Regions from separate parts of the Bradyrhizobium sp. P3_C3 genome, predicted to be linked through region 1. Evidence: predicted binding sites of a transcription regulator. Region 1 holds the regulator's gene; each other region holds the start of a gene.
What was found. Region 1 encodes PhoB, which activates phosphate uptake and scavenging genes when phosphate is short. Its sites were predicted from a motif close to TGTCATNNANCTGTCAT; they were not measured.
Positions count from the first base shown of each region.

Region 2: AC1DW2_RS21355 (YdcH family protein) is a predicted target of PhoB. The motif match lies at 3,871-3,887, and genes of this name have one in related genera.
Region 3: AC1DW2_RS15900 (DUF2278 family protein) is a predicted target of PhoB. The motif match lies at 3,188-3,204, and genes of this name have one in related genera.
Region 4: AC1DW2_RS10400 (DUF47 domain-containing protein) is a predicted target of PhoB. The motif match lies at 3,868-3,884, and genes of this name have one in related genera.

Region 1 covers NZ_JBFUGY010000034.1:44,041-51,263, forward strand. Annotated here, with positions in the region: gene pstA (phosphate ABC transporter permease PstA) at 1-789, shown strand, start outside; gene pstB (phosphate ABC transporter ATP-binding protein PstB) at 786-1,607, shown strand; gene phoU (phosphate signaling complex protein PhoU) at 1,619-2,335, shown strand; gene phoB (phosphate regulon transcriptional regulator PhoB) at 2,351-3,058, shown strand; gene AC1DW2_RS31420 (GcrA family cell cycle regulator) at 3,295-3,807, opposite strand; gene AC1DW2_RS31425 (aspartate aminotransferase family protein) at 4,264-5,472, shown strand; gene argF (ornithine carbamoyltransferase) at 5,472-6,395, shown strand; gene AC1DW2_RS31435 (Hsp33 family molecular chaperone) at 6,652-7,223, shown strand, end outside.
Region 2 covers NZ_JBFUGY010000018.1:49,009-56,231, forward strand. Annotated here, with positions in the region: gene AC1DW2_RS21345 (sensor domain-containing protein) at 1-2,155, opposite strand, end outside; gene AC1DW2_RS21350 (NAD(P)/FAD-dependent oxidoreductase) at 2,358-3,461, shown strand; gene AC1DW2_RS21355 (YdcH family protein) at 3,603-3,785, opposite strand; gene AC1DW2_RS21360 (YdcH family protein) at 4,115-4,321, shown strand; gene AC1DW2_RS21365 (hypothetical protein) at 4,449-4,667, shown strand; gene AC1DW2_RS21370 (hypothetical protein) at 4,689-4,940, shown strand; gene AC1DW2_RS21375 (GGDEF domain-containing protein) at 5,003-5,716, opposite strand; gene purE (5-(carboxyamino)imidazole ribonucleotide mutase) at 5,858-6,346, shown strand; gene AC1DW2_RS21385 (5-(carboxyamino)imidazole ribonucleotide synthase) at 6,343-7,223, shown strand, end outside.
Region 3 covers NZ_JBFUGY010000012.1:120,423-127,645, forward strand. Annotated here, with positions in the region: gene ntrX (nitrogen assimilation response regulator NtrX) at 1-138, shown strand, start outside; gene hfq (RNA chaperone Hfq) at 387-635, shown strand; gene hflX (GTPase HflX) at 647-2,026, shown strand; gene AC1DW2_RS15900 (DUF2278 family protein) at 2,105-3,127, opposite strand; gene mazG (nucleoside triphosphate pyrophosphohydrolase) at 3,321-4,175, opposite strand; gene queC (7-cyano-7-deazaguanine synthase QueC) at 4,313-5,029, shown strand; gene AC1DW2_RS15915 (nitrile hydratase accessory protein) at 5,273-5,650, opposite strand; gene nthB (nitrile hydratase subunit beta) at 5,650-6,309, opposite strand; gene nthA (nitrile hydratase subunit alpha) at 6,306-6,929, opposite strand; gene AC1DW2_RS15930 (enoyl-CoA hydratase/isomerase family protein) at 7,050-7,223, shown strand, end outside.
Region 4 covers NZ_JBFUGY010000007.1:68,225-75,447, reverse strand. Annotated here, with positions in the region: gene AC1DW2_RS10415 (peptide chain release factor 3) at 73-1,692, opposite strand; gene sugE (quaternary ammonium compound efflux SMR transporter SugE) at 1,851-2,165, shown strand; gene AC1DW2_RS10405 (inorganic phosphate transporter) at 2,158-3,165, opposite strand; gene AC1DW2_RS10400 (DUF47 domain-containing protein) at 3,181-3,825, opposite strand; gene AC1DW2_RS10395 (branched-chain amino acid ABC transporter permease) at 3,982-4,950, opposite strand; gene AC1DW2_RS10390 (branched-chain amino acid ABC transporter permease) at 4,952-5,815, opposite strand; gene AC1DW2_RS10385 (ABC transporter substrate-binding protein) at 5,888-7,108, opposite strand; gene AC1DW2_RS10380 (ABC transporter ATP-binding protein) at 7,157-7,223, opposite strand, start outside.

The DNA of each region.
Region 1 (7,223 bases):
CTGGCTGCCGCTGCCTTCGGCGTCACATGGCTCGCGCTGATCCTGATAACGCTGCTCTACAACGGCATTGCCGGCCTGAACCTGGAGCTCTTCGTTGCGGACACGCCGCCTCCGGGCTCGACCGAGGGCGGCCTGCGCAACGCCATCGTGGGTTCGATCATCATGACCGTGCTCGGCGTCGGCATCGGCGCGCCGCTCGGTCTGTTCGCCGGCACCTATCTCGCCGAGTACGGCCGCAACGACCGCCTGACCTCGGTGATCCGCTTCATCAACGACATCCTCCTGTCGGCGCCCTCGATCATCATCGGCCTGTTCATCTATGGTGCGGTGGTGGTGCCGATGCGCGGCTTCTCGGCGATTGCCGGCTGCCTCGCGCTTGCGGTGATCGTCATCCCGGTGGTGCTGCGCACGACCGAGGACATGCTGCTGCTGGTGCCGAACGCACTGCGTGAGGCGGCCTCGGCGCTCGGCCTGCCGCGCTCGCTGGTGATCAAGCGCATCGCCTATCGCGCGGCGCGCTCGGGCCTCATCACCGGCGTGATGCTGGCCACCGCCCGCGTCGCCGGCGAGACCGCGCCGCTGCTCTTCACCGCGCTGTCGAACCAGTTCTTCAGCCTGGGTCTGAACAAGACGATGGCGAACCTGCCGGTCACCATCAACAATTTCGTGCAGAGCCCCTACGCCTACTGGAAGCAGCTCGCCTGGAGCGGCGCGCTGCTCATCACCCTGACCGTTCTTGCCCTGAATATTGGCGCGCGCATTCTGAGCGCCGAGAGGACCGCAAAATGAGTGATCTTTCCGTATCGATGAGCGCGGCCGGTGGTTTGCCCCAGGCGCCGGTGCTGCCCGAAGCTCCGGCCAAGGTGACGGTGCGCAACCTCAATTTCTATTACGGCGAGCACCACGCGCTGAAGAACATCAATCTGGCGCTCGGCACCAACCGCGTCACGGCGTTCATCGGCCCGTCTGGCTGCGGCAAGTCCACCCTGCTGCGCATCTTCAATCGGATGTACGACCTCTATCCGGGCCAGCGCGTCACCGGTCAGCTCATGCTCGACCAGACCAACGTCCTCGACCCCAAGCTGGACCTCAATTTGTTGCGCGCCCGCGTCGGCATGGTGTTCCAGAAGCCGACGCCGTTCCCGATGACGATCTACGAGAACATCGCCTTCGGCATCCGCCTTTACGAGAAGATCTCGAAGTCCGAGATGGACGACCGCGTCGAGAAGGCGCTGCGCGGCGGCGCGCTGTGGAACGAGGTCAAGGACAAGCTCAACGCCTCCGGCCTGTCGCTCTCCGGCGGCCAGCAGCAGCGCCTCTGCATCGCCCGCACGGTCGCGGTGCGGCCCGAGGTGATCTTGTTCGACGAACCCTGTTCGGCGCTCGACCCGATCTCGACCGCCAAGGTCGAGGAGCTGATCCAGGAGCTATCCGAGAACTACACGATCGCGATCGTCACCCACAACATGCAGCAGGCGGCGCGCGTCTCCGACAAGACCGCCTTCATGTATCTCGGCGAGCTGATCGAGTTCGACGACACCAGCAAGATCTTCACGTCGCCGACCGACCGGCGCACGCAGGATTACATCACCGGCCGGTTCGGCTGAGGAGACGGAACATGGGTTCTGAACATACCGCAAAGGCCTTCGACACCGACCTCCAGGAGCTCACGCGCCTGGTCGCTGAGATGGGCGGCATCGCCGAGCGCATGATCGTCGATTCCGTCGACGCGCTGATCCGCCGCGACGTCGCGCTCGGCCAGCGCGTCGTCACCATCGACGCCGAGCTCGACGCGCTTCAGAAGAAGATCGAGGAGCGCGCCGTTCTCACCATCGCGCGCCGCCAGCCGATGGCGGTGGATCTGCGCGAGATCGTCGGCGCCATGCGCGTCGCGACCGATCTCGAGCGGATCGGCGACCTCGCCAAGAACATGGGCAAGCGCGTCGCGGCGCTGGAGACGGATTTCCATCCGCTCAAGCTGTTCCGCGGTCTGGAGCACATGACCGACCTCGTGCAGCAACAGGTCAAGTCGGTGCTGGATGCCTATGCCGCGCACGATCTGCCGGCGGCGATGGCGGTGTGGAAGGGCGACGAGGAAGTCGACGCCATCTGCACCTCGCTGTTCCGCGAGCTCCTCACCTACATGATGGAGGATCCGCGCAACATCTCGTTCTGCATCCATCTGATGTTCTGCGCCAAGAACATCGAGCGCATCGGTGACCACGCCACCAACATCGCCGAGACCGTGTTCTACATGATCGAGGGCCAGGCGATCACCGACAAGCGGCCGAAGGGCGACATGACGACCTTCGCCACGACGGTCCCGAACACTTAAGGAGCGACGAACACCATGGGCGCACGCATTATGGTGGTTGAGGACGAGGAAGCTCTCACCGAGCTTCTCCGCTACAACCTCGAAGGCGACGGCTATGACGTCGAGACGGTGATGCGCGGCGACGATGCCGACACCCGCCTCAAGGAGCACATCCCCGATTTGATCGTGCTCGACTGGATGCTGCCGGGCCTCTCCGGCATCGAGCTGTGCCGGCGGCTGCGCACCCGGCCCGAGACCAAGCAGCTCCCGATCATCATGCTCACCGCGCGCGGCGAGGAGAGCGAGCGGGTGCGGGGCCTTGCGACCGGCGCCGACGACTACATCGTCAAGCCGTTCTCGGTGCCGGAGCTGCTGGCACGCGTGAAGGGCCTGCTCAGGCGCGCCAGCCCCGAGCGGCTCGCCACCGTGCTCGCCTATGGCGACATCGAGCTCGACCGCGACAAGCGTCGCGTGGCGCGTTCGGGTCGGCCGATCGATCTCGGCCCGACCGAATATCGCCTGCTGGAGTTCTTCCTGGAGCATCCCGGCCGCGTGTTCTCGCGCGAGCAGCTGCTCGACAGCGTCTGGGGCCGTGACATCTACATCGACGAGCGCACCGTCGACGTCCATATCGGCCGCCTGCGCAAGCTGCTCAATCTCGGCCGCGAGCAGGACCCGATCCGCACCGTCCGCGGCGCGGGCTACGCACTGGATGATCGCTTTGCGAAGGCGGAGCAGGCGTAAGCTCGGTGAGCTGCGGCCACACTCTCGGTGTCGTCCCGGACAAGCGTAAGCGCGGGTCCGGGACACCCACCGCGAGTGATTATTGTGCCAAAAGGTAACTCCGAGTCCCCGTAGCCACATCTTGCGGTGGTTAAGGGTCCCGGATCTGCGCGCGCTTGAGGCGCGCTTGTCCGGAACGACATCGGATTTGTTGAGCCGCCATCGTGTGACGGCTCCTTTCTGAGCTCAGAACGACTTCAGCGCGGACCCGGCTTCGCCGGTGCGCGCCGGCGATCGGCCGCGGGCTGATACGCCACGCGCGAGTGCTGGGCGCAGTAGGGCAGGCCGGAGAGCGCCTTGCCGCCGCAGAAGAAGAAATCCGGGCTCGAGGGATCGCCGACCGGCCAGTGGCAGGTGGCCTCGTTCAGCTCCAGCAGCGACAGCCGCTGGCTCATCGGCACGACGTTGTCGTAGGTGACCGGTTCGGCCTCGACCTCGACTTCGAAGGCCTGCGCCAGCGCGGTGTTGCCGCGCGCGATCGGGCGTGTCACCCGCATCATGTGCTGGGCGGGGCGCGCCTTGCGCGGCCGCGGCGCTGCCGACGAAGGGCTCTTGGCGCGGCCCGACAGGCCGAGCCGGTGCACTTTGCCAATCACGGCATTGCGGGTCACATTGCCGAGTTCAGCGGCGATCTGGCTGGCCGAAAGTCCGGCCTCCCAGAGCTTTTTCAGCTGCTCGACGCGATCATCCGACCAGGTCAAAACGGTCATTGCACCCTTTCCTTCGTCGGCGCCTGCCATCCTGGCGGCCGCACGGCGAATGCCTAAGCTTCGAAAAACCCGTGCCGCCAGAATCCCTTAAGGCTCGCCGGGCGCACCAGATGCGCCCGAACGCTTACGCCGGTACATGAGGACTTAGAGGATCAGAACTGCTGCACGAGATGTCGTATCTGACAAGCCAAACGCTACAATATGGCGTGACTCACGCGCAAGAGTCCGCCGACTCGCTTCCACATGTTCCGTGGCGGAAATACGCAAAATCGCCACCGCAAGACTACGGATTCTGCGTTTCGCGAGGCTTTCCGGGCGGCATTGACACCGGTTTCACCAGGCATAAGATAGTCAGGCGTGCCGCCCTTAAAAGGCGGCACGTTTCGTTTTCCGGGCCGGTCAATGGTGCGTTGCGCAATGCACGCTCACACCGTCCGCAACATTCAAGTGATCGTCATGACTAACAGCGCAGCGCCGCATTTGCTCCCCGTTTTCGCCAGGTCCGACCTCGGTTTCGAGCGCGGTGAAGGCTGCTGGCTGATTGCGACCAATGGCGATCGCTATCTCGATTTCACCTCGGGTGTGGCGGTGAATGCGCTCGGCCATGCTCATCCTGCGTTGGTCAAGGCGTTGCAAGAGCAGGCCACCAAACTCTGGCACATGTCGAACCTGTTCCAGAGCCCGGACGGCGAGAAGCTCGCCGCGCGTCTGTGCAACGAAAGCTTCGCGGACTTCGTGTTCTTCTGCAATTCCGGCGCCGAAGCGCTGGAAGGTGTGATCAAGCTGGTCCGCCATCATCACTTCTCCAAGGGTCATCCGGAACGTTACCGCATCATCACCTTCGAAGGCGCCTTCCACGGCCGCACGCTGGCAACGCTCGCCGCGACCGGTTCGGCAAAATATCTCGAAGGGTTCGGACCGCCGATGGACGGCTTCGACCAGGTCCCGCATGGCGATATCGAAGCCGTCAAGAAGGCGATCGGTCCGCAGACCGCCGGCATCCTGATCGAGCCGATCCAGGGCGAGGGCGGCGTGCGTTCGGCAACGCCCGCCTTCCTGAGGGCGTTGCGCCAGCTCTGCGACGAGAAGGGACTGCTGCTCGCGTTCGACGAGGTGCAGACCGGCATGGGCCGCACCGGCGATCTCTTCGCGCATCGCCGCACCGGCGTCACGCCTGACGTGATGTCGCTGGCCAAAGCGCTCGGTGGCGGCTTCCCGATCGGCGCGGTGCTGGCGACCGCGGACGCGGCTGCCGGCATGGGGCCCGGCTCGCACGGCTCGACCTTCGGCGGCAATCCGCTCGCGATCTCGGCTGCCAACGCCGTGCTCGACGTCATGCTCAAGCCCGGCTTCTTCGATCACGTGCAGAAGATGTCGCTGCTGCTCAAGCAGAAGCTCGCCTCCGTGATCGATCGTTATCCTGACATCGTCAGCGAAGTGCGCGGCGAAGGCCTTCTGATCGGCATCAAGGCCGTGGTGCCGTCAGGCGATCTCGGCGCGGCATTGCGCAACGAAAAATTGCTCACGGTCGGCGCCGGCGACAATGTCGTGCGCTTCCTGCCGCCCTTGATCGTCACCGAAGCCGAGATCGAGGACAGCGTCGGGCGGCTCGAGCGCGCCTGCGCCGCGATCTCGTCCAGTCAGACCAAGCGGGCGGCAAGCTGATGAGCAAGTCCCCGAAGCACTTTCTGGATATCAACGAGCTCCCGTTGTCGGAGCTCAAGAGCATGCTCGCGGCCTCCTCCGCCATGAAGGCGAAGCAGAAAGCGCACCAGCCGGTGAAGCCGCTGGAAGGCAAGACGCTGGCGATGATCTTCGAGCGTCCGTCCACCCGCACCCGCGTCTCGTTCGACGTCGCCATGCGCCAGCTCGGTGGCGAGCCGATCATGCTGACCGGCGCCGAGATGCAGCTCGGCCGCGGCGAGACCATCGCCGACACGGCGCGCGTGCTGTCGCGCTATGTCGACGCCATCATGATCCGCATCCTCAATCACGAGGCCCTGCTGGAGCTGGCGGAATATGCGACGGTGCCCGTCATCAACGGCCTGACACGGCGCTCGCACCCTTGCCAGGTGATGGCCGACCTCATGACCTACGAAGAGCATCGCGGCCCGATCGAGGGCAGGACGGTGGCCTGGACCGGCGACGACAACAACGTGCTGGCGTCCTGGGCGCATGCCGCCGAGCGTTTCAAGTTCAAGCTCAATGTCGCGACGCCGCCGGAGCTTGCGCCCAAAAAGGTGATGCGCGACTTCATCAAGGCCACCGGCGCGCCGATCGTGCTCGGCACCGATCCCGAAGCCGCCGTGAAGGGGGCCGACTGCGTCGTCACCGACACCTGGGTGTCGATGGGCGACAAGGAAGGCGAGCACCGTCACAACGTGCTCAAGCCCTATCAGGTCAATTCGAAGCTGATGTCGCTGGCCAAGCCCGATGCGCTGTTCATGCATTGCCTGCCCGCCCATCGCGGCGAGGAGGTCACCGACGAAGTGATCGACGGCCCGCAATCGGTCGTGTTCGACGAGGCCGAAAACCGCCTGCATGCGCAGAAGGGCATTCTGGCCTGGTGCTTTGACGCGGTGAAGTAATCTCACTTGTAGCCCGGATGGAGCGCAGCGAAATCCGGGTTTGTGTCCGCAGTTGAAGTGGTCCCGGATTGCGCTACGCTCCATCCGGGCTACGCGGGCTATCGCGTAATCCTGTGGCTATGGGTCCCGTATCAGCGCTTTGCGCGCGCCGGGACGACATCGAATTTGCAGGATCCTGAGCGATCATAAGTGCATCCGGAACACACCACCCTTGAGCCCTCTTCCATTTTCCTCCATCGACCCCAGATAAAGCGCCATGGTTTCCCAATCCCCTGACATGAATACCGGGCCTGAAGGCCCGGTTCGCGCACCATCAGCGGTTCCCATCGATGACGCCGTGCTGCCTTACGAGGTCGACGCACTCGACGTGCGCGGTCGCCTCGTGCGGCTTGGTCCCGCGCTCGACGAGATCCTGACCAAGCACGATTATCCCGCTGCCGTGGGCAAGCTGCTCGGCGAGGCCATCGTGCTGACGACGCTGCTCGGCTCGGCGCTGAAGTTCGAGGGCCGCTTCATCCTCCAGGCCCAGACCGACGGTCCGGTGTCGTTCCTGGTCGTCGACTACATGGCGCCGGATCGCCTGCGCGCCTATGCGCGCTACGATGCCGAGCGCCTCGGCGAGACAAAAGATTCCGGCACGCTCCTCGGTAACGGTCATCTCGCCATGACCATCGACCAGGGTCCCGACATGAGCCGCTACCAGGGTCTGGTCGCGCTCGACGGCGGCAGCCTGGAAGATGCCGCCCACGAATATTTCCTGCGCTCCGAGCAGATCCCGACGCGCGTGCGTCTCGCGGTCGGCGAGGAGTGGCGCTCGAACGACGGCGG
Region 2 (7,223 bases), on a different contig from region 1:
GGAGCGGCTTCGGCCAGGACGCCGCCTCGCGGCAGGCCTCGCGCAGGATCCACTCGCCCATCTCGACGATCAGGCCGCTCTCCTCCGCGATCGGGATGAACTCGGCCGGCGAGACCTGGCCGCGCACCGGATGCTGCCAGCGCGCCAGCGCTTCGAAGCCGATAATCTCGCTCTCGGCGACGCTGTGGCGCGCGATGCCCTGCGGCTGGAACGCGAGCGACAATTCGCCGTTCTTGATCGCTTTCGACAGGTCCTGGTGCAGCACGCGGCGGTCGCGGATCTGCTGGTCCATCTCCGGCTGGTAAAGGCCGATCGTGCCGCGCGACTTCTGCTTGGCGCGGAACAGCGCCGCGCCGGCATTGGCCAGCAGCGATGCGCCGTCGGCACCATTATGCGGGAAGATCGACATGCCGGTGGTGACGCCGGCGCGGACCGCCCGGCCGTCGATCTGAAATTCCTGGGCAACGGCCTCGCCGAGCTGCTGCGCCAGCGCAAGGCCCGCCTCCGGCTGCTTGCCGTCGATGATCAGGCCGAACTCGTCGCCGGACAGGCGCGCCACCACGCCGCCGCGCGCGGAATCCTGAAGCCGCTGGGCTACCTCGATCAACAGCTTGTCGCCGAGCGCATGACCGAAGACGTCGTTGACCTCCTTGAGGCCGTCGAGGTCGAGGCAGAGCACGGCGAACTCCTCACTGGTGCCTTCGCAGGCCTCGATCATCTGGGTCAGCGCCTGGAGGAAGGCGGCGCGGTTCGGCAGATCGGTCAGGCCGTCGTGATAGGCCATGTGCGCCATGCGCGACTCTGTCTGCCGGCGGTCGGTGACGTCTTCGTGGGTCTTGATCAGATATTGCGGCTCGCCGGCATCGCTGAGCACGGTCGCCCGCCGGGTCAGGAACAGCCGCAGGCCGTCCTTGGTGGAGATCGGGTGCTCCTCGGTAATCATCCCGCGCTTCTTGATCGCGGCCTCGTCGCGCGCGATGATCAGCTTGGCTTCCTTGGGATTGAAGATGTCGGAGGCCGTCAGGCCCGTGGCCTCCTCGCGCCGGCGGTTGAGGATCGTCTCCGCGCTGCGATTGGCGAGCAGGTAGCGGCCGTCCTTGACCTGCTCCACGATCAGCGCCACCGGAATGTTGTCGACCACAAGCTCCAGGAACTTCTTCGTGCTCTCCAGCTCCTGCGACAGCGAGCGGCGGTCGGTGATATCCTCGAACACGAGCATCAGGAATTCGGGCTTGTTGCTCTCGTCGCGGACCACGATCCGGATCGAGGCAACCATGCGCCGTTCACCGGCGCGATCGACCTCGAATTCATTGCGGAACTGGCCGTCCTGCGAATTCAGTGCCGCCTTGTCGGCCGCCTCGATGCTGGCCGCCGAGATGGGCGCGAACAGCTCACGCGCATTCTTGCCGACGGCGTGGTCGCGCGAGAACCCCCAGAACCGTTCATAGGCGCTGTTGGCGAAGATGTAACGCCCGTCCTCGATGTTCTTCGCGGCGACGCAGGCCGGCACGTGGTCCAGCACGGTTTCCAGGAATTGCTTGGTGGAGGCGAGCTGCCGTGACAGCTTGCGCTGATCGCTGACGTCCAGATGCGTCGCGACCGAGCCGCCGTTCGGCAACACGAAATATTTCACCAGGATGGCGCGGCCATCAGGCAGTTCGGTGATCAGGCCGTTGGGGCTCGCCGCCTTCTCGTAGAACTCATCGTCGGAGACACCGCCGAGGACGTCGCGCTTGCGCCTGAGTTCGAGGATGTCGTAGCCGGTCATCCCGGTCCACAGATCCGAGCGCGCCAGGCCGTAGATCTCGAGATAGCGGTCGTTGCAGAACATGATGCGTCGTTGCGCATCCGTCATCACCACGCCCTGGTTGAGATTGTTCATGGCGGAGGAGACGAAGGCGTTGCGCCGCAGCTGCAAGCGCTTGGTGCGGCGCAGCGAGGAATGGATCCAGAGCGCGATGGCGGCCAGGAACGCACAGACGACGATGCCGCCGATCAGCGCTTCCCAGACCAAATTGGGATCGAGCTTGCCTGGTGGCGCGAAGCTGTCCGAGAGCGCAAAGGCGCGCGCAGGCGCGACCGCGCTGCCCAGGCACACGACGGCCTGCACAGCAATCGGAAGCGTGCTGCCCACGTGCCAGTTCTTCTCAGCCATCAGCCACCCGCGCTTTCAACGTCGGATTGTCTGGCTTCACGGGTTTGGATCGGGTAAACGCCTGTACGCGCAACAGAAAAATGTGACGCCAAATACGGCAATTGCCCTGACATGATAAATGCTTCCTTAATGGAAAACGGCCCGGTGCCGTGGTTCTCAGGCCTGATGCCACCGATGCTTTCAATGGACACACTGCACAACCATGGATAGGGTCGACTGCGTCGTCATCGGAGCGGGCGTGGTCGGGCTCGCGGTGGCTCGAAAGCTTGCCCAGGCCGGGCGCGAGGTGATCGTGCTCGAGGAAGCCGAGGCCATCGGCACCATCACCTCCTCGCGCAACAGCGAGGTGATCCATGCCGGGATCTATTACCGCGCCGGCAGCTGGATGGCGCGCATGTGCGTCAGCGGCAAGCATGAGCTGTACCGCTACTGCGGCGAGCGCGGCATCCCGCACAAGAACTGCGGCAAGCTGATCGTCGCGACCAGCGCCAAGGAGACCGAGAAGCTGCAATCGATCAAGGCGCATGCCGAGGCCAATGGCGTGCTCGACATGCAGCTGCTCACCGGCGAGGCCGCGCGCGCGCTGGAGCCGGCGCTCGCCTGCGATGCCGCGCTGCTCTCGCCATCGACCGGCATCATCGACAGCCACGCCTACATGCTCTCGCTGCGCGGCGAGGCCGAGGCAGCCGGCGCGGCCTTCGCGTTTCACACCCCGCTGATCCGCGCCAAGGCAGCCGGCGATGCGATCGAGATCGAGGCCGGCGGCGAAGCGCCGATGACGCTGCAATGCGGCCTGCTCGTCAACGCCGCCGGGCTCTCGGCGACAACGGTCGCACGCCACATCGACGGCATGCCGATCGACCGGATTCCACCCGCCTATCTCGCCAAGGGAAACTATTTCAGCTGCAACGCCAGGGCACCGTTCTCGCACCTGATCTATCCGGTGCCCGAGCCAGGCGGGCTCGGCGTGCATCTGACACTGGACATGGCCGGGCAGGCACGCTTCGGCCCCGACGTGGAGTGGATCGAGACGATCAATTACGAGGTCGATCCGTCACGCGCCGAACGCTTCTATCCGGCGATCCGGAGATACTGGCCGACGCTGCCCGACGGCGCGCTGATGCCGAGCTATTCAGGCATTCGCCCGAAGATCGTGCCGCCGGCGGTGGCCACGCAGGATTTTCTGATGCAGGGCCCGCGCGATCACGGCGTCGAAGGCCTGATCAACCTGTTCGGCATCGAATCGCCGGGACTGACGTCGTCGCTCGCGATCGCGGATCACGTCGCTGAGCTCGCAGGCATCTAGGGGATTTTCCATCGGAGCGGAAAGGCTCCAAGCGCCGCGCAAATAACTTTGCACGCTGCGCACCTTCATGCAGGGATGAGCGCAACAGCTCTCACCCCTGCATGAAAGGGTAAGTTCAACTCTACACTGTTACAGGGGTTACTAGTGGAGCGTGTCGCCGGTGTGCTTCAAACGCTCGATCTGGTCCTTGACCATCAACTTCCGTCGCTTCAACTCAACAATTTGCAGGTCGTCTGTTGAAAGGTGCACGAGAGCTTCGTGCAATTCGTTTTCGAGCGTTTTGTGCTTCCGTTCCAATTCAACCAGATGTGCCTGAATTGTCATTCGAAACCTCCTCGGTAGGGGGAAACCTTGGATTCGATCCGGACAAACAAGTGTACATCACCGATTCGTTCTGTCGATATGTATCCGTCGTCGCAGCGTCATTTTTGAAAATTCATATGTAACGAATCGTGAGTAAGGAACCACGCTGGAAAAATCCATGATATCAACGTGCTTGCGCAACGCCGCAACGAATCGTCGAAATATCTTGCGAGAGTTCGGTGAGCGGCGGCCCGAGATCGCTTGCGATCACGGCGCGCAAGGACGATAATTTCCACAGGGCATCCACAGCCTTGAATCTCACGCCCATCGGGTTTTCGGCCACCGCGAACATGACCAATGAAGACGAGCGTGAGCTCGAAGCCGAGCTCACCCGGTTGCAGCAAGAACACCGAGATCTCGACGCCGCGATCGATGCGATGCATCAATCGCCTGCCCCCGACCTGTTGCGGTTACAACGGTTGAAGAAGCGCAAGCTGTTGTTGCGCGACCGTATCGCGTTCATCGAAGACCAGATCACGCCGGACATCATCGCCTGAACCGCGAGGCCCTTTTCGTGGCAGCACGCCGCATCCGAATCCGCTTGACTCGAAAAGAACAAAATAGGAACATTTGGACATCCCAACGCCCCAGGAAACGCCCAGGAAACCCCCGAGGACAACGCAGATGTCGGCAACCGCCCTTCTCGACAACAGCCATTATGAACAGGCCTGCGACCAGGCGATCGCGATGTGCGACGGCAATCTGCGTAGCACCATCAAGGCGCTGATCATGGCCAACGAATATCTGGAAGCAGAGCTGGAAGAATTACAGGCGGCGATTTCAGCCGGCTGCATTCCCGAGACCGCACGCAGCAAGGTGCGGAGCAACAGCAGCGCCGCCTGAGTTCAACATCGGAGCAACGCCATGTCGGATGTGACCTACTACGTTGCAATGCCCTTCCTGATCGATGCCGACGGATCGCCTGTCGCGGGCGCCGCGGAGGAATGCCAGAGCTCGGCGGCCGCGTTGCGGCGCGCCGAGATCCTGGCGCACGGTGCCGGCCATATCGGCGCGGTTGCGTTCAGCCGCAGRGGCGATCCCATGACCGGCGAATTCGGCGACGCCACGCTGCTGCGTAAATTCGGCAACGTGCCGGAAGATCTGGCCACGCTGTAAGGGTTGTTGCTTGAGCATGATCTCCGCGCAACGCGGTCCGCATTTGTCGCGAAGATCGTGCCCTAGTTGCTGACCAGCCTGATCAGCGGCTCGTGCCGCCGGTGCGCCTTGCGCACATACATGGCGGCATCAGCCTCCTCCAGCGCGCGGCCTGCATCGGACTGCGCCCCCAGCAGCGCGACACCTGCGGAGGCGCCCGCGGTCACGCGCTGACCGCGAAAGGCAAACGACAATTCGTCGATCGCCTGCTCGAAGGCCGCTGCCTTCGCCTTGGCGTCGGTCTCGCTGAGATTCCAGAGCAGCAGCGCGAACTCGTCGCCGCCAAGCCGGCCGACCACGTCCGAGGCGCGGACCTGCCGCGTCAGGGTGGCCGCAATCGCCTTGAGCACCTCGTCTCCGGCGGCATGGCCGAAGGAATCATTGATCGGCTTCAGGCGATCGACGTCGAGCACGATCAGCGCGCCGCTGGCGCGGTAGCGCTTCATGTAGGCGATGGCGCGCGCGAGCTCGCGCTCGAAGCCGCGCCGGTTCGGAATCTCGAGCAGGAAATCGGTGTCGGCCGCAGCTTCCAGTTCCGCGACCCGCCGCTCCGCCTCCTTGAGCTTGCTCCGCAAGCCGCGGATGGTCGCCCTGGTGTCGTCGGCGGCCGACGCTCCGCGCCGCGCCGGCTTGGCCGAGCGCTTCGCCAGCCGCCTGGGGGCGGCTTTGGAGCGGCTGGCGCTGGTCTTTCGGCCCTTTTTGGCCTTCGCAGCGCTCGCCCTTTTTGGTTTCTTCATGGGCATCCTGCTCAATGAAGGCTTGCGGGGATTCACCAAGACAGGATAGTGCATTCCCTTCTCCTTGCCACCGCCTTGCGAGCCACCGGCCGGAACCGTTAATCTGGCCTATCTTTCTGTTTTCCGAGCACAATTGACGTCATGACCGCGCCGATCGCCATCATCATGGGAAGCCAGTCGGACTGGGAGACGATGCGGCATGCCGCCGACACGCTCGCAGCGCTCGGCGTTGCCGCCGATACCCGCATCGTTTCGGCACACCGCACCCCCGACCGGCTGTTTGCATTCGCCAAGGGCGCCAAGGCGGCGGGCTACAAGGTCATCATCGCCGGCGCGGGCGGCGCTGCGCATCTGCCCGGCATGGCGGCGGCGCTGACGGAACTGCCCGTGTTCGGCGTTCCCGTCGAGTCCAGGACGCTCAAGGGCATCGATTCGCTCTATTCGATCGTGCAGATGCCGGCGGGCATCCCGGTCGGCACCCTCGCCATCGGCAAGGCCGGCGCGATCAACGCGGCGCTGCTTGCGGCTTCAGTGCTCGCATTGTCCGACCCGGCCCTGGCCGACCGTCTCGCCGCCTGGCGCAAGGCACAGACCGAGGCGGTTGCGGAGCGCCCGGAGGACAAGGCGTGACTGACGCAAAGCAGGTGAAGCTGAAGCCCGGCGACACCATCGGAATCCTCGGCGGCGGACAATTGGGGCGGATGCTCGCCATGGCTGCGGCGCGGCTCGGCCTGCGCTGCCAGGTATTCTCGCCCGATCCGGACTCGCCCGCCTTCGACGTCGTGCTGAACGCGACCTGCGCCGAATATGCCGACGTCGAAGCGCTCGAGTTGTTCGCCAACGACGTCGACGTCATCACCTACGAATTCGAGAACGTGCCGTCTGCCGCCGCGATGGTGCTGGACGCGCGCCGCCCGGTGCTGCCCAACCGCAAGATCCTCGAGACCACCCAGGACCGGCTCGCCGAGAAGGATTTCGTGACGCGGCTCGGCATCGGCACCGCAGCCTATGCCGACGTCACCTCGGTCTCCTCGCTGCGCGAGGCGATCGTCCGGATCGGCCTCCCTGCGGTGCTGAAAACCCGCCGCTTCGGCTACGACGGCAAGGGCCAGGCCATCATCCGCGAGGGCGACGACATCGCCAAGGTGTGGACCAGCCTCGCCACCAAATCGGCGATCCTCGAAGCCTTCATCCCGTACGAGCGCGAAATCTCCGTGATTGCGGCGCGCTCGGCGACCGGCCAGGTCGAGTGCTTCGACGTCACCGAGAACGAGCACCGCGACCACATTCTGAAGATATCCCGCGCCCCCGCACAGATTCCGGATGCGCTCGCGGAAGAAGCGCGCAGCATCGCCGGCAAGATCGCCGGGGCGCTCGATTATGTCGGCGTGCTCGCGGTCGAGATGTTCGTGCTCGCCAACGGCACCGGGCCGAAGGTGCTGGTCAACGAGATCGCTCCGCGCGTGCACAATTCCGGACACTGGACGCTCGACGGCGCCTCAGTCTC
Region 3 (7,223 bases), on a different contig from region 1:
GCGCGCGAAGTGTTCGAGCGCGACTATTTGATTGCACAGATCAGCCGTTTTTCAGGAAATATTTCTCGCACGGCTGAGTTTGTTGGCATGGAACGTTCGGCGTTGCACCGGAAGCTGAAGGCGCTCGGTGTCGGCTGACACCGCGACGTCGCGGCCGCAGCTCAGGGATTAGCGAGGAAAATCATCGATTTCCGTAGTTTTTCGGGGCAATTGGGCGTTGCCTGCCGCGTGAAGCGGCTTGCCTAATAACCCGTCCTGTCCTCTAATCGAACCGCTGTTCCTCCGAGGGGGATCTCATGAGGAATAGCAACCGGAAGAGGCCCCGAATGTCACAAAGAGGGCCGCAACCGGCGCAATAAAAAGAAACTCAAAGCGAGAAAAAAACAATGGCGGCAGACCGCGCACAAAACCTACAGGACACCTTCCTCAATCACGTTCGCAAAACCAAGACGCCACTGACGATCTTTCTGGTCAACGGAGTGAAGCTCCAGGGCATCGTGACCTGGTTCGACAATTTCTGTTTGCTGCTTCGGCGCGACGGTCACTCGCAGCTTGTCTACAAGCATGCGATCTCGACCATCATGCCGGGCGCTCCGATCCAGTTGTTCGAAGGCGGCGAGGATCAGCCGGCTTGAGAGTGATCTGATTGGAACCCCGGAATTTCGACGGGGAGGCCGACCGTCCGCGGTCGGCAGGGGCGAAGCAGACGGGGCGGGTGCTTGTCATCGGCCCCTACTTGCGTGTGCGCGCGGGCGGTGCCGACGCGCAATCGGAAAGCCATGTTCAGCGTGACGCGGAGGCCCGGCTCGATGAGGCCGCCGGCCTCGCGCGGGCGATCGACCTCGTCATTGCCGATGCCATCATCGCGCCGATCAGCCAGATCCGCCCCGCGACCTATATCGGCAAGGGCAAGGTCGAGGAGATCGCCGCGCTGGCCAAGAGCCTCGATGTCGAGCTCGTCGTGATGGATTGCGCGCTGGCGCCGATCCAGCAGCGCAATCTCGAGAAGGAGTTGCACGCCAAGGTGCTCGACCGCACCGGCCTCATCCTGGAGATCTTCGGCCGCCGCGCCAAGACCAAGGAAGGCTCGCTCCAGGTCGAGCTTGCGCATCTCAACTACCAGCGCTCGCGCCTCGTTCGCTCCTGGACCCATCTGGAACGCCAGCGTGGCGGCTTCGGCTTCATGGGCGGTCCCGGCGAGACGCAGATCGAAGCCGATCGCCGCCTCATCCAGGAGCGCATCTCGAAACTCGAGGGCGAGCTGAAGAAGGTGCAGGCGACGCGGCGGCTGCATCGCGCCGGACGCCAGCGCGTGCCGTATCGCGTCGTCGCGCTGGTCGGCTACACCAATGCCGGCAAGTCGACGCTGTTCAACCGCCTGACCCGCGCCGACGTTCAGGCCGCCGACATGCTGTTCGCAACACTCGATCCGACCCTGCGCGCGCTCACTTTGCCGCATGGCGGCAAGGCGATGCTGTCTGACACCGTCGGCTTCATCTCCAACCTGCCGACCCAGCTCGTCGCGGCCTTCCGCGCCACGCTGGAAGAGGTGCTGGAGGCCGACGTCATCCTGCATGTGCGCGACATCTCGCACGAGGATGCCGAGGCCCAGCAGAGTGACGTCGACGCGGTGCTGCGCCAGCTCGGCATCAACCCCGACGATTCCGGCCGCATCATCGAGGTCTGGAACAAGATCGACCGTTACGAGCCTGACAAGCGCGAAGAGCTCTTGAACATCMCCGCGCGCCGGCCGGAGGATCATCCGGCGATGCTGGTGTCGGCCGTGTCAGGCGAGGGGATCGACGCTCTGCTTGCGGCGATCGAGGAACGGCTCGCCGCAAAACGCACCACGCTCGATCTCTCCATCGACGCCGCCGACGGCGCCGGCATCAGCTGGCTGCATCGAAATGCGGAGGTGCTGGCGAAAGAGCTGCACGACGGCCGCTTCGACATGACCGTACGGGTCGACGAGACCAAGCGGGATATCGTGGTGAACCGGTTCGATGCCGTGCCGCGCGTGGCGTGATCCGAAGGGCGCGGTGCGCCCGACCGGCTTGAGTGCGATATCGACCGTATCCGCGTTTCTGGGTTGAGACGCGTAACGCTAGAATGGAATGGTCAGGCCCGGATTCTTCGCTTGCGCCTTGGTATAGGCGACGCCGTGGATCTTGATCCCGCGCTCGTCCAGCAGCGAAATGATGCCGCCCTGGTTCGACAATTCCATCGGCTTCTGCACGACGATTGCGAGCGTGCCCCCGGCTGCGATCTTCCCTGACAGGACCATCTTGTTCTTCTGCTTGTCGGCCAGCATCCAGCCGGTGAGATCGATGTCGCGATCGGCTGTATTGAGCAGCGTGACGACTTCCCGCTCGGGCGTCTTCAAGGCATTGACGAGTGCTGCGATGATGCGCACGAGTCCGTCCGGCATTTGCCCGGTCGGAGGAGCCGTCGGATCTGGCGGCTGTGTCGGCGCGCCGAGATCGATGGGGTCACCGGTCTTGTCGTCGGTGTGCCAGGCCTGCGTCTGGAATTTGAGGAAGACCGCCGTCCATAGCTTCTGATCCGGGAATTCGAACACCAGCCCGCCGTCTTGCCATGGCCCGTTGTCGCCCGAGAACCTTCCGATCGGATTTCCCTGATTCATATGGATGTCGTGAATGCCGCGACCCGGCCGGAAGCCGAAATAATTGTCCGCTTTGGTCTCCGGCCCCCACGTCTCACCGAATGCGTAGATCATCGCGCTTTCGTTTGAGAGCGCGCGCTGGACGAACTGGTCGAGCTTCTCGTTGAGGTCATTGTCGGGTCCGGGCACCGACAGCGGGAGCGGGATCATCTCCTGGGGCTGCATCAGATTGCCGCGAATGAAGTCCAGCGCGATGCTGGCCGGCTTCGGCGGCTGCGGGTGCAGGCCCTCCGGCAGCGCCGCGAGATGATCGGTGATCGGATGGACAAAATGCGATCGCACCAGGAACTCGACTTCGCTTCCGTCGCCTGACTGCACATTGACGGCGATGCGGAAATCCGCGTTGTCGGCCACGACATGGACTTGATAGTGCGGCGACTGGCCGGTGCCGAAACGCATCGCGATCGGGCGTCCCTTGAGGACCGAATAGTGCTTTAATGGCATCGCACTCACCTGAGGTGGGATTTCGGCTGCGCGGGCTCCGTTGCTCAACTTTAGACTGCTTGTCGTGACGGTTTCATGGCTTGACTGCGATCCGCCATGACCGCCTCGCTGCATTTGGGAAAAGATGCTGACCTATATCTCCTTCGCGACCGCTTCGATCCTTGCGGATACGCCGATGGAGCAGGCCACAACGCTAGCGGCGGGCCTGCGAACGAGTCTCCGATACCGGTTTCGCCTCACTCTTAGCCGCATTCCACAGCGCGTCCATCTCCGCCAGCGACGCCTGCTCGAGCGTCCGGCCCTGCGCCTCGAGCGCGCGCTCGATGAAGGCGAAGCGCCGCTCGAACTTTGCATTCGTCGCGCGTAGCGCGGCTTCCGGATCGGCGTCGACGTGGCGGGCGAGGTTGACGAGTGCGAACATCAGATCGCCGGTCTCTTCCGCCAACCCCTCGCTGTCGTTGCGGTCGAGCGCCGCCTCGATCTCGTCGGCTTCTTCGCGGATTTTCGCCAGCACCGCACGCGGGTCATTCCAGTCGAAGCCGACCGTCGAGGCCTTGCGCTGGAGCTCCATGGCGCGGGTCAGCGCGGGCTGACCGGCCTTGACGCCCGAGAGTAACGACTTGTGTGTCGGCGTTTCCTCCGGCGGCCGGCGCGCCGCACGTTCGGCTTTCTCCTCGGCCTTGATGCGATCCCAGACCTCCTTGACGTGGGAGGAGGCGATATTGCCGTCCTTGTCGGCGAAGACATGAGGATGGCGCCGGATCATTTTGCGGGTGATGGCCTCTACGACGTCGCCGAAGGCAAAGGCATTCTGCTCCGAAGCCATCTGGGCGTGAAACACGACCTGGAGCAGGAGGTCGCCGAGCTCCTCTCTGAGATCGTCGAGATCGCCGCGGCTGATGGCCTCGACCACCTCATAAGCTTCCTCGATCGTGTAGGGCGCGATCGTCGCGAAATTCTGCTCGAGATCCCAGGGGCAGCCGGTCACCGGCGTGCGCAGCGCCGCCATGATCTCGATCAGGCGGGAAATGTCACGGGAAGGGGTCATTGCGGGGCAGTCTCCTGGGTCCAAAACCTTATGCCAAAAGCGGCCCGCCGTTCCCAGCGCGGCGCGGCGGAACAGGCCGATTTCCACCGATTGGCGGCAGATTGGCGAGCAGCGCCCGCAGTGCTAAAGCGCGGGCCATGAGTGACGCATTTTCATCACAAACCGCGCTGGTGCTGTTTTCCGGCGGCCAGGATTCCACCACCTGCCTCGCCTGGGCGCTCAGCCGCTTTGCACGCGTGGAGACACTGGGTTTCGAGTATGGCCAGCGCCATGCCATCGAGCTCGCCTGCCGCGACCGGCTGTTCGACGGCATCAAGGGCCTGCGCGCAGACTGGGCCGCAAAGCTCGGCGAGAGCCACACGCTGTCGATCCCGACGCTGGCCGCCGTGTCCGAAACGGCGCTGACGCGCGACGTGGCCATCGCGATGGGCGCCGACGGCCTGCCGAACACGTTCGTGCCGGGCCGCAATCTGGTGTTCCTGACGTTTGCCGCGGCGCTCGCCTACCGGCGCGGCATCACCCATATCGTCGGCGGCATGTGCGAGACCGATTATTCCGGCTATCCCGATTGCCGCGACGACACCATCCGCGCCATGCAGGCCGCGCTCTCGCTCGGCATGGCCAGGCCATTCGAGCTGCATACGCCGCTGATGTGGATCGACAAGGCGGCGACGTGGAAGCTCGCCCATGACCTCGGCGGCGCAGGACTGGTCGATCTCATCCGCGAGCACTCGCACACCTGCTATCTCGGCGAACGCGGCGCGCAGCATGACTGGGGTTATGGCTGCGGCGAGTGCCCGGCCTGCAGTTTGCGGGCGAAGGGATGGCGAGAGTTTGCGGCGGGGCGCAAATAGCGCTCCAATCTCCGCCGTCATCGCCCGCGAAAGCGGGCGATCCAGTATTCCAGAGAAGGTGCTTGAGCCGAGAAGCCGCGGCGTACTGGGTCGCCCGGTCAAGCCGGGCGACGACGGAGGAGAGAGCTTGCGCTCTCCCAACGTCGTCATTGCGAGGAGCTAAGCGACGAAGCAATCCAGACTGTCACCGCGGAGAGATACTGGATTGCTTCGCTGCGCTCGCAATGACGGGTCAGGCGCGACCTACCGAAAATCCTCCGGCCGCAGCTCGATCGGCTTGCCGTGCGGCGTGCGGTCGGCGGCGTGGTCCCAGGCGTCGCGGTAGCGGTGCAGCGTCTCCGCCGTTGCGACGCCCTTGCTTGCGACCAAACCTTCCAGCGTGGCGAGCCAATGCAGGTAATAGGTCTCGCCCGTATCGGGGTCGCCGGCGGCTTGCGCACGCTTGATCTCGGAGGCCAAGGCTGCGGCCCATTCCGGCCAGGTGAACACGCCGCGCTCGTGCAGCGTCAGCGCCATCGCAAACGCATGCGCTTCCCAGGGCGCGCGGAACACCGGGCCGTCGTCATCGCGCGGGATGCTCGGAATGGCCGCCGTCGCGGCGGCCGCAGCCGGGCTGCTCATCACGCCGGGTCCAGATAGGGTTCGAAGGCGTCGATCGACACCTTCAAGGTCGGATCACCGTCCGCGCCCCAGAGATCGCGGCCCTCGAATACCACCGTGTAAAGCCACTGCGGATTTTCGCCGAGCTCCATCGCCGCCGAATCCGGAAATACGTGGCAGCCGTGGTTCAGCTCGACGACACCGACATGGCCGCGCACATAGCGCGGCAGCCGCGTATGCGTGGTCGGATGAATGTTCTTGGCGCGGACGCGGTCGCCGATGTTGAATTTTGCCGGCGCCGGAGTAGGGCGGGCGAACTTGCCGCGCACCATGACGCGCTCGACATTGGCGAGGTCGAACTTGCCATGCTTGAGCGCCTTTGCGGGCTGCATCGCGTGACCGGCAGCGACTTCCTCCCGGGTGAGGTAGCCCTTCTCGATCAGCATCTCCTCGAGCCCGAGAAACCATTTCTTGTAGTAGGAGCTCGAGAGATAGACGTGCGGCGGCAGCGTCTCGCGATAGAAGCGCGAGGTGTCGATGTTGAAGGCGCCCGCCGCGCCCATCGCGCGCACCATGGCGAGGACACGCGATTCCCACTCCTCGTGAAACATCGGCTCGTTCGGTTCAGCCTCGACCTTGCCGAACCCGTCCATGCCGCCCATGTCGTGGACGCCGTTCACGAGGGCGCTCCAGGCGTTTTGGGAAAGCCGGTGCCGATCATGGAATCGCGCGTGACGAGCTCGGCAAGCTGCTCCTCACTCCAGCCTTCGGTGCCCGCGGGGCGCATCGGCAGCACCAGGAAGCGGGTCTCGGCCGTCGAATCCCAGACACGGATTTCCATGTCCTTGGGCAGCGTGACGTCGAAATCGGCGAGCACGCCGCGCGGGTCCTTCACCGCGCGCGAGCGGTAGGGCGCGGCCTTGTACCAGACCGGCGGCAGGCCCAGCATTTCCCAGGGGTAGCAGGAGCACAGCGTGCACACGACCATGTTGTGTCGCTCTGGCGTATTCTCGACCACGACGAGATGGTCGCCGACGCGGCTGACATGGCCGAGCGTGCCGATGGCCTTCGAGCCATCCTCCAGCAGCGCCTTCTTGAACGCCGGATCGGTCCAGGCCTTGGCGACGACGCGCGCGCCGTTGTGCGGGCCGATCCTGGTCTCATAGGCCTGGATGATGGCGTCGAGCGCGGCCGGCTCGACATAGCCTTTTTCTGTCAGGATCGTCTCGAGCGCGCGCACGCGCAGCTCGGTCTCCGACAGCTCGGAATGGTCGTGATGATGGTCGTGATCGTGGCTCATGGCGCAAAGATAGGCGCAATGGTCCCTGCCTGTCGAGTATGCGCTGGGGCGCAACCGGGTCCCATATTCGTGAGGCCGGATGTAGGCTAGCCTCGCAGCAAAGCGGATAGGGAGACATCGGTGACGGACTTCGTGACGATCGAGAAGGGGCTCGGACCGGAGGGGCGGATTGCGGTGGTGCGGTTCGACCGCGGAGACGGCATCAACGCGCTCTCGCCGGAGGCGCTGCGCCAGCTCACCGCGGCCGCGCGCAGCTTCGAGGATGATGCCGCAACGTCCGTCGTGGTTCTGACG
Region 4 (7,223 bases), on a different contig from region 1:
GCGTACTGGATTCCCCGCCTACGCGGGGAATGACAGCGGAGTGTGGCCACGCAGCAGAGCGCAGAGAGCGCCCTACCCCTTCTTCTTGACGTCCTTGACGTTCGTGAACTCGATGCCCTCGGCGCGCTCCCTGGCGTAGCCGAGATAGAACTCGTTTCTCGCCAGATACACGGGATCGCCGTCGACATCGTCGGCGATGCTCGAGGTGTTGGCCGCGATGAAAGTGTCGAGCTTCTTGCGATCTTCGGATGAGACCCAGCGCGCGAGCTGGAACTCGCTGACCTCGAACTCGACGGGCAGCGAATATTCCGCCTCGAGGCGTGCCTTCAGCACGTCAAGCTGGAGCGCGCCGACCACGCCGACCAGCGCCGGTGCGCCGTCGCGCGGGCGGAACACTTGCACAACGCCCTCTTCGGACATCTGCTGAAGCGCTTCCTTCAGCTTCTTCGCCTTCATCGCGTCGGTGAGACGCACGCGGCGGACGATTTCCGGCGCGAAGCTCGGTACGCCGACGAAGGTGAAATCCTCGCCCTCGGTCAGGGTGTCGCCGATGCGCAGCGTGCCGTGATTGGGAATGCCGACGACGTCGCCGGCGAAGGCTTCGTCCGCGACCGACCGGTCCTGCGCGAAGAAGAATTGCGGGCTCGACAGCGGCATGCTCTTGCCGGTGCGCACCAGCTTGGCCTTCATGCCGCGGCTGAGCTTGCCGGAGCACAGGCGCGCGAAGGCGATGCGGTCGCGGTGGTTCGGATCCATGTTCGCCTGGATCTTAAACACGAAGGCACTCATGCGCGGGTCGGTCGCCTCGACCTTGCGCTGGTCGCTCTCCTGCGCGCGCGGCTCGGGCGCGAACTTGCCGAGACCTTCCAGCAAGTCGCCGACGCCGAAATTGCGTAGCGCGCTGCCGAAATAGACCGGCGTCAGATGGCCCTCGCGAAAGGCGGCGAGCTCGAACGGTTTCGAAGCCTCGGTGACGAGTTCGAGCTCGTCCTTCACCGCGGAGACGTCAAGATTGGCGTTGAGCTTGGCCAGTTCCGCAATCTCGATCTGCTGGGCCGCGCCAGTCTTGGCGCCGCCGCCTTCGAGCAGGCGCACGCCGCCATTGGCGACGTCATAGGTGCCGAGGAAATCGCGGCCGCGGCCGACCGGCCAGGTCATCGGCGTGGTGTCGAGCGCCAGCGTCTTCTCGATCTCGTCGAGCAGCTCGAAGACGTCGCGGCTTTCGCGGTCCATCTTGTTGATGAAGGTGATGATCGGAATGTCGCGCAGGCGGCAGACCTCGAACAGCTTTCGGGTGCGCGCCTCGATGCCCTTGGCGGCGTCGATCACCATGACAGCGGAGTCGACGGCCGTCAGCGTACGGTAGGTGTCCTCCGAAAAGTCCTCGTGGCCCGGCGTGTCCAGCAGGTTGAACACGAGACCCTCGAACTCGAACGTCATGACCGAGGTCACGACCGAGATGCCGCGCTCGCGCTCGATCTTCATCCAGTCCGAACGGGTGTTGCGCCGCTCGCCCTTGGCCTTGACCTGGCCGGCGAGATTGATGGCGCCGCCGAACAGCAGCAGTTTCTCGGTCAGCGTGGTTTTGCCCGCGTCCGGGTGGGAGATGATCGCGAAGGTGCGCCGCCGCGCCACCTCGGTGGCAAGCGGGGAACGGGCCGGCGAGTCGGCTGATATGGCGATGTCGGACATGGCGGGAGCGTTTGGCAGGGAAAATGGGCCTGATCAAGCCTCATGTGGTGATTGCGGAGCCCTACGGCCAGCCCCATATCCGCTCCCGGGGAGGACGGCCTCCCCCCTCATCAGCATATCCGCCGCGGGGACGACCCTGCCTTGAATGGAGGGTCGTCATGGCCTGGAGTATCCTGTTCGTCGCCGGTCTTCTCGAGATTACCTGGGCGATCGGCCTGAAATACACCGAGGGTTTTACCAAGCTTGTTCCGTCCGTCATCACGCTCGCGGCGATGGCCGGCAGCGTCATCCTGCTCGGAATAGCGCTCAAATCGCTGCCCGTCGGAACCGCCTATGCGGTCTGGACCGGCATCGGCGCGGTCGGTACCGCCGCGCTTGGCATTATTCTGTTCGGCGAGCCGGCCACCGCGTTCCGCCTCGCCAGCATTGGGCTGATCGTCGCCGGCATCGCCGGGCTGAAATTCGTCACCTGACGAAAATCTGGACCGCCCACCAGGTCAGCGCCGCGACAATGGCCGAGGCCGGGATCGTGATCACCCAGGCATAGACGATCGAGCTCGCGACGTTCCAACGCACCGCCGAAACGCGGCGGGCCGCGCCGACGCCGACGATCGCGCCGGTAATGGTGTGGGTGGTCGAGACGGGAACGCCGAGGAAGGTCGCCATGAACAGGGTCGCGGCGCCGCCGGTCTCGGCGCAAAAGCCCTGCATCGGCGTCAGCTTGGTGATGCGCAGGCCCATGGTGCGGACGATGCGCCAGCCGCCCATCAGGGTGCCCAGCGCCATCGCGGCCTGGCAGGACAGCACCACCCAGAACGGCACCGAGAATTCACCGCCGAGATGCCCCTGCGAATAGAGCAGCACGGCGATGATGCCCATGGTCTTCTGGGCGTCATTGCCGCCATGGCCGAGCGAATAGAGCGAGGCGGAGGCGAATTGCAGGATGCGGAAGGCGCGATCGACCGCGAACGGCGTCGAGCGCACCGAGAGCCAGGACACGATCGCGACCAGCATCATCGCGAGCAAGAAACCGACCAGCGGCGACAGCACGATCGCCAGCACCGCCTTGGACAGTCCGCTCCACACCGCCGCCGAGATCCCCGCCTTGGCCATGCCGCCGCCGACGAGGCCGCCGATCAGCGCATGCGACGACGAGGACRGGATGCCCAGCGCCCAGGTCACCAGGTTCCAGACGATCGCACCGACAAGCGCCGCGAAGATCACCTGGGCGTCGACCACCGCGGGATCGATGATGCCGGTGCCGATGGTCTGGGCAACATGCAGCCCGAACACCATGAAGGCGATGAAATTGAAGAACGCGGCCCAGAGTACCGCGAATTGCGGCCGCAGCACGCGGGTCGACACGATGGTCGCGATCGAATTGGCGGCGTCGTGCAGGCCGTTCAGGAAGTCGAACAGCAGCGCGACGGCGATCAAGCCGACGAGGACAGGAAGTCCGAGCGCAGCATCCACGGCGCGACCCCTGCCCTAAACTTGCTCGATGACGATGCTGTTGATCTCGTTCGCGACGTCGTCGAAACGATCGGCGACTTTTTCGAGGTGGTCGTAGATCTCGACGCCGACGATGAAATCCATCGCGCTGCCATCACGGTGCTTGAGGAACAGCTCCTTCAGCCCGATGTCATGGAGATCGTCGACCCGGCCCTCCAGCTTACCCAGCTCTTCCGTGATCGCGGTCAGCATCGCGACGTTCGGGCCGATCGACTGCATCAGCGGCAACGCGCGCCCCACGAGATTGGCGCATTCGATCAGGAGCCCGCCAATCTCCCGCATCGGCGGCTCGAAGGTGCGGACCTCGAACAGCATCACGGCCTTGGCCGTCTGCTGCATCTGGTCGATGGCGTCGTCCATCGAGGTGATCAGATTTTTGATGTCGCCACGGTCGAAGGGGGTGATGAAGGTGCGGCGCACCGCCGTCAGCACCTCACGGGTGATGTTGTCGGCGTCGTTTTCGAACTGGTTGACGCGCTGACAGTAGACCGGCGTCTCCTCTCCCCCGTTGAGCATGCCCTGGAGCGCGATCGAGCCCTGGATCACCGTCTGTGCATGGCGGTCGAACAGGTCGAAGAACCGTTCTTCCTTGGGCAGGAAAGCGCGAAACCATCGCATCATGGGGATAGGCTACCGGTTGGAAATGGCCCGGCCCGAACGGACCGTCATGAAACTGTCATAGACCATTTCCACCCCGCGCGCGTGTCATCTCACGCCCGCGAAGCAGGATCATCCACCGGATTATCGCGCCAATGAAATTGACGCGATATCAATGGCTTAGAGCGAACGCCGGAAGTAATGAGCGATTTCGCCGATGACGCCGCGGCGGAAGGTGAGCACGCAGACCACGAAGATCGAGCCCTGGATCACTGTCACCCATTGGCCAAAACCCGCCAGATATTGCTGCATGGCGATGATCGCGAAGGCACCAACCACGGGGCCGAAGATGGTGCCGAGACCGCCAACCAGCGTCATCAGCACGACCTCGCCCGACATCGTCCAGTGCACGTCGGTGAGCGAGGCATTCTGCGCCACGAACACCTTCAGTGATCCGGCAAAGCCGGCCAGCGTGCCGGACAGGACGAAAGCCAGGAATTTATATTGGTCGGTCCGGTAGCCGAGCGAGATCGCGCGCGGCTCGTTCTCGCGGATCGACTTCAGCACTTCACCGAACGGCGAGTTGATGATGCGGTAGATCAGCAGGAAGCCGGCGAGGAAGCCAGCCAGCACGACGTAATAAAGCACCGTCGGCTTGGAGAGATCGAGCAAACCGAACATCCGCCCCTGCGGAATGCCCTGAATGCCGTCCTCACCATGGGTGAACGGCGCCTGGAGGTAGATGAAGTACAGGAGCTGCGACAGCGCCAGCGTGATCATCGAGAAATAGATGCCCTGGCGGCGGATCGAGATATAGCCGGTGATGAGCGACAGCCCGAACGCCGCGACGATTCCAACGAGGATGCCGAGCTCCGGCGGCAACGCCCACACTTTCAGCGCGTGCGCGCTGCAATAGCCGGCGGTGCCCATGAACATTGCGTGGCCGAACGACAACAGGCCGCCATAGCCGATCAGCAGGTTGAAGGCGCAGGCAAGCAGCGCAAAGCACAGCGCCTGCATCACGAAGAACGGATAGACGCCCGTGAAGGGCACCGACGCCAGCAGCAGCGCCATCACCACGAACACGACCATCTCGTCACGCATCGCGCGCGGGGTTACCGGCAGCGTGTCGTCCGTCAAGGCTGTCATATCAGGCCGCCCTTCCCGTCAGTCCCGTTGGCTTCACCAAGAGCACCAGCACCATCAGCACGAACACGACGGTGTTGGAGGCCTCTGGGTAGAAATACTTGGTCAGGCCCTCGATCACACCGAGCGCAAAGCCGGTGATGATGGAGCCCATGATCGATCCCATGCCGCCGATCACGACCACCGCGAACACGACGATGATGAGGTCGGCGCCCATCAACGGCCGCACCTGGTTGATCGGGGCCGAGAGCACACCGGCGAGCGCGGCAAGGCCGACGCCAAGACCGTAGGTCAGCGTAATCATGCGCGGCACGTTGATGCCGAAAGCGCGCACCAGCATCGGATTTTCAGTGGCAGCGCGCAGGTTAGCACCGAGCCGCGTCTTCTCGATCAGGAACCAGGTGGCGATACACACCACCAGCGAGAAGATGACGACCCAGCCGCGATAGATCGGCAGGAACATGAAGCCGAGATTCATGCCGCCCTTGAGCTGGTCCGGAATGGCGTAAGGCAGACCGGAGGAGCCGAAATAGTTCTGGAACACGCCCTGCACGATCAGCGCGATGCCGAAGGTCAGGAGCAGGCCGTAGAGGTGGTCGAGCCCCGTCAGCCATTGCAGCATGGTCCGTTCCAGGATCATGCCGAAGATACCGACGATAACAGGCGCGATCAGCAGCGCCCACCAATAGTTGATGCCCCCGAGGCTCAGCAGGAAATAGGCAACGAACGCGCCCATCATGTAGAGCGCGCCATGGGCGAAATTGATGATGTTGAGCATGCCGAAGATCACGGCAAGCCCGAGACTGAGCAGCGCGTAGAACGAGCCGTTGATCAATCCCACCAGTAGCTGAGCGTAAAGAGCCTGCATCGATCCCGCACCCGGTCCCTTCGGCGTTGCCTGAAAATCGCCCGCAGGCCTGATCGCCTGCGGGCGGTTATCTTACTTCTTCAAGAGCGCGCACTTGCTCTCGGACAGCGGCGTGAAAGCCTGGTCGCCCGGCACGGTGCCGACCAGCTTGTAGAAGTCCCACGGCCCCTTGGACTCCGAGGGCTTCTTCACCTCGAACAGGTAGGCGCTGTGGATGGTGCGGCCGTTCGGCTGGATCTCGCCCTTGCCGAACAGGTCGTCCTCCGTCGGCAACGACTTCATCTTCTCGACGACCTTGACGCCGTCATGGGGATTGCCGCCGAGCGCTTCCAGCGTCTTGAGATAGTGACGCACGCCCGCATAGACGCCGGCCTGCACCATGGTGGGCGGCGCGTTGTTCTTCATCTTGTCGGAGAAGCGCTTGGAGAAGGCCCGGGTCTTGTCGTCCATGTCCCAATAGAACGTCTCGGTGAAGTTGAGGCCCTGCGCGGTCTCGAGGCCAATCGCCTTGACGTCGGTGAGGAACAGCAGCAGCGCCGCGAGCTTCTGTCCGCCCTTGACGATGCCGAACTCGGCCGCCTGCTTGATCGAGTTGGTGGTGTCGCCGCCGGCATTGGCAAGGCCGATGATCTTGGCCTTGGACGCCTGTGCCTGCAGCAGGAACGAGGAGAAGTCCGGCGTGTTGAGCGGATGCTTGACGCCGCCGACCACCTTGCCGCCGTTGGCGGTGACCACGGCCGTGGTGTCGCGCTCGAGCGCCGCACCGAAGGCGTAGTCCGCGGTCAGGAAGAACCAGCTGTCGCCACCGGCCTTCACCAGCGCCTGCCCCGTGGTATGGGCCAGCATGTAGGTGTCGTAGGTCCAGTGCACCGTGTTGGGCGAGCACTGCGCGTTGGTGAGGTCCGAGGTCGCGGCGCCCGAGTTGATGTAGACGCCATTCTTTTCCTTGATGACGTTGTTGACGGCGAGCGCCACGCCGGAGTTCGGCACGTCGACGATGATGTCGACCTTGTCGACGTCGAACCATTGCCGCGCGATCGCGGTGCCGATGTCGGGCTTGTTCTGGTGATCGCCGGAGATGATGTCGATCTTCCAACCCTTCGCCGCAAGGCCGGAATCTTCGACGGCCATCTGGGCGGCGAGCGTCGAGCCGGGACCGCCGAGGTCGGCGTAGAGGCCGGACTGATCGGACAGCGCGCCGATCTTGACGGTCTTGTCCTGCGCAAAGGCTACGCCAGCCGTGGTGACGGCCAACGCCGTGCCGAGCAGAAACGACGCAATCGACTTTTTCATGCTACTTCCCTCGTGAATTTTCTCGTGGCCGTTTGACGCTTGGCCGTCTTAGACGCCGAGATAGGTGTGGAGCTTGTCCATGTTGGCGGCAAGCTCCGAATTGGAAAATCCGTCA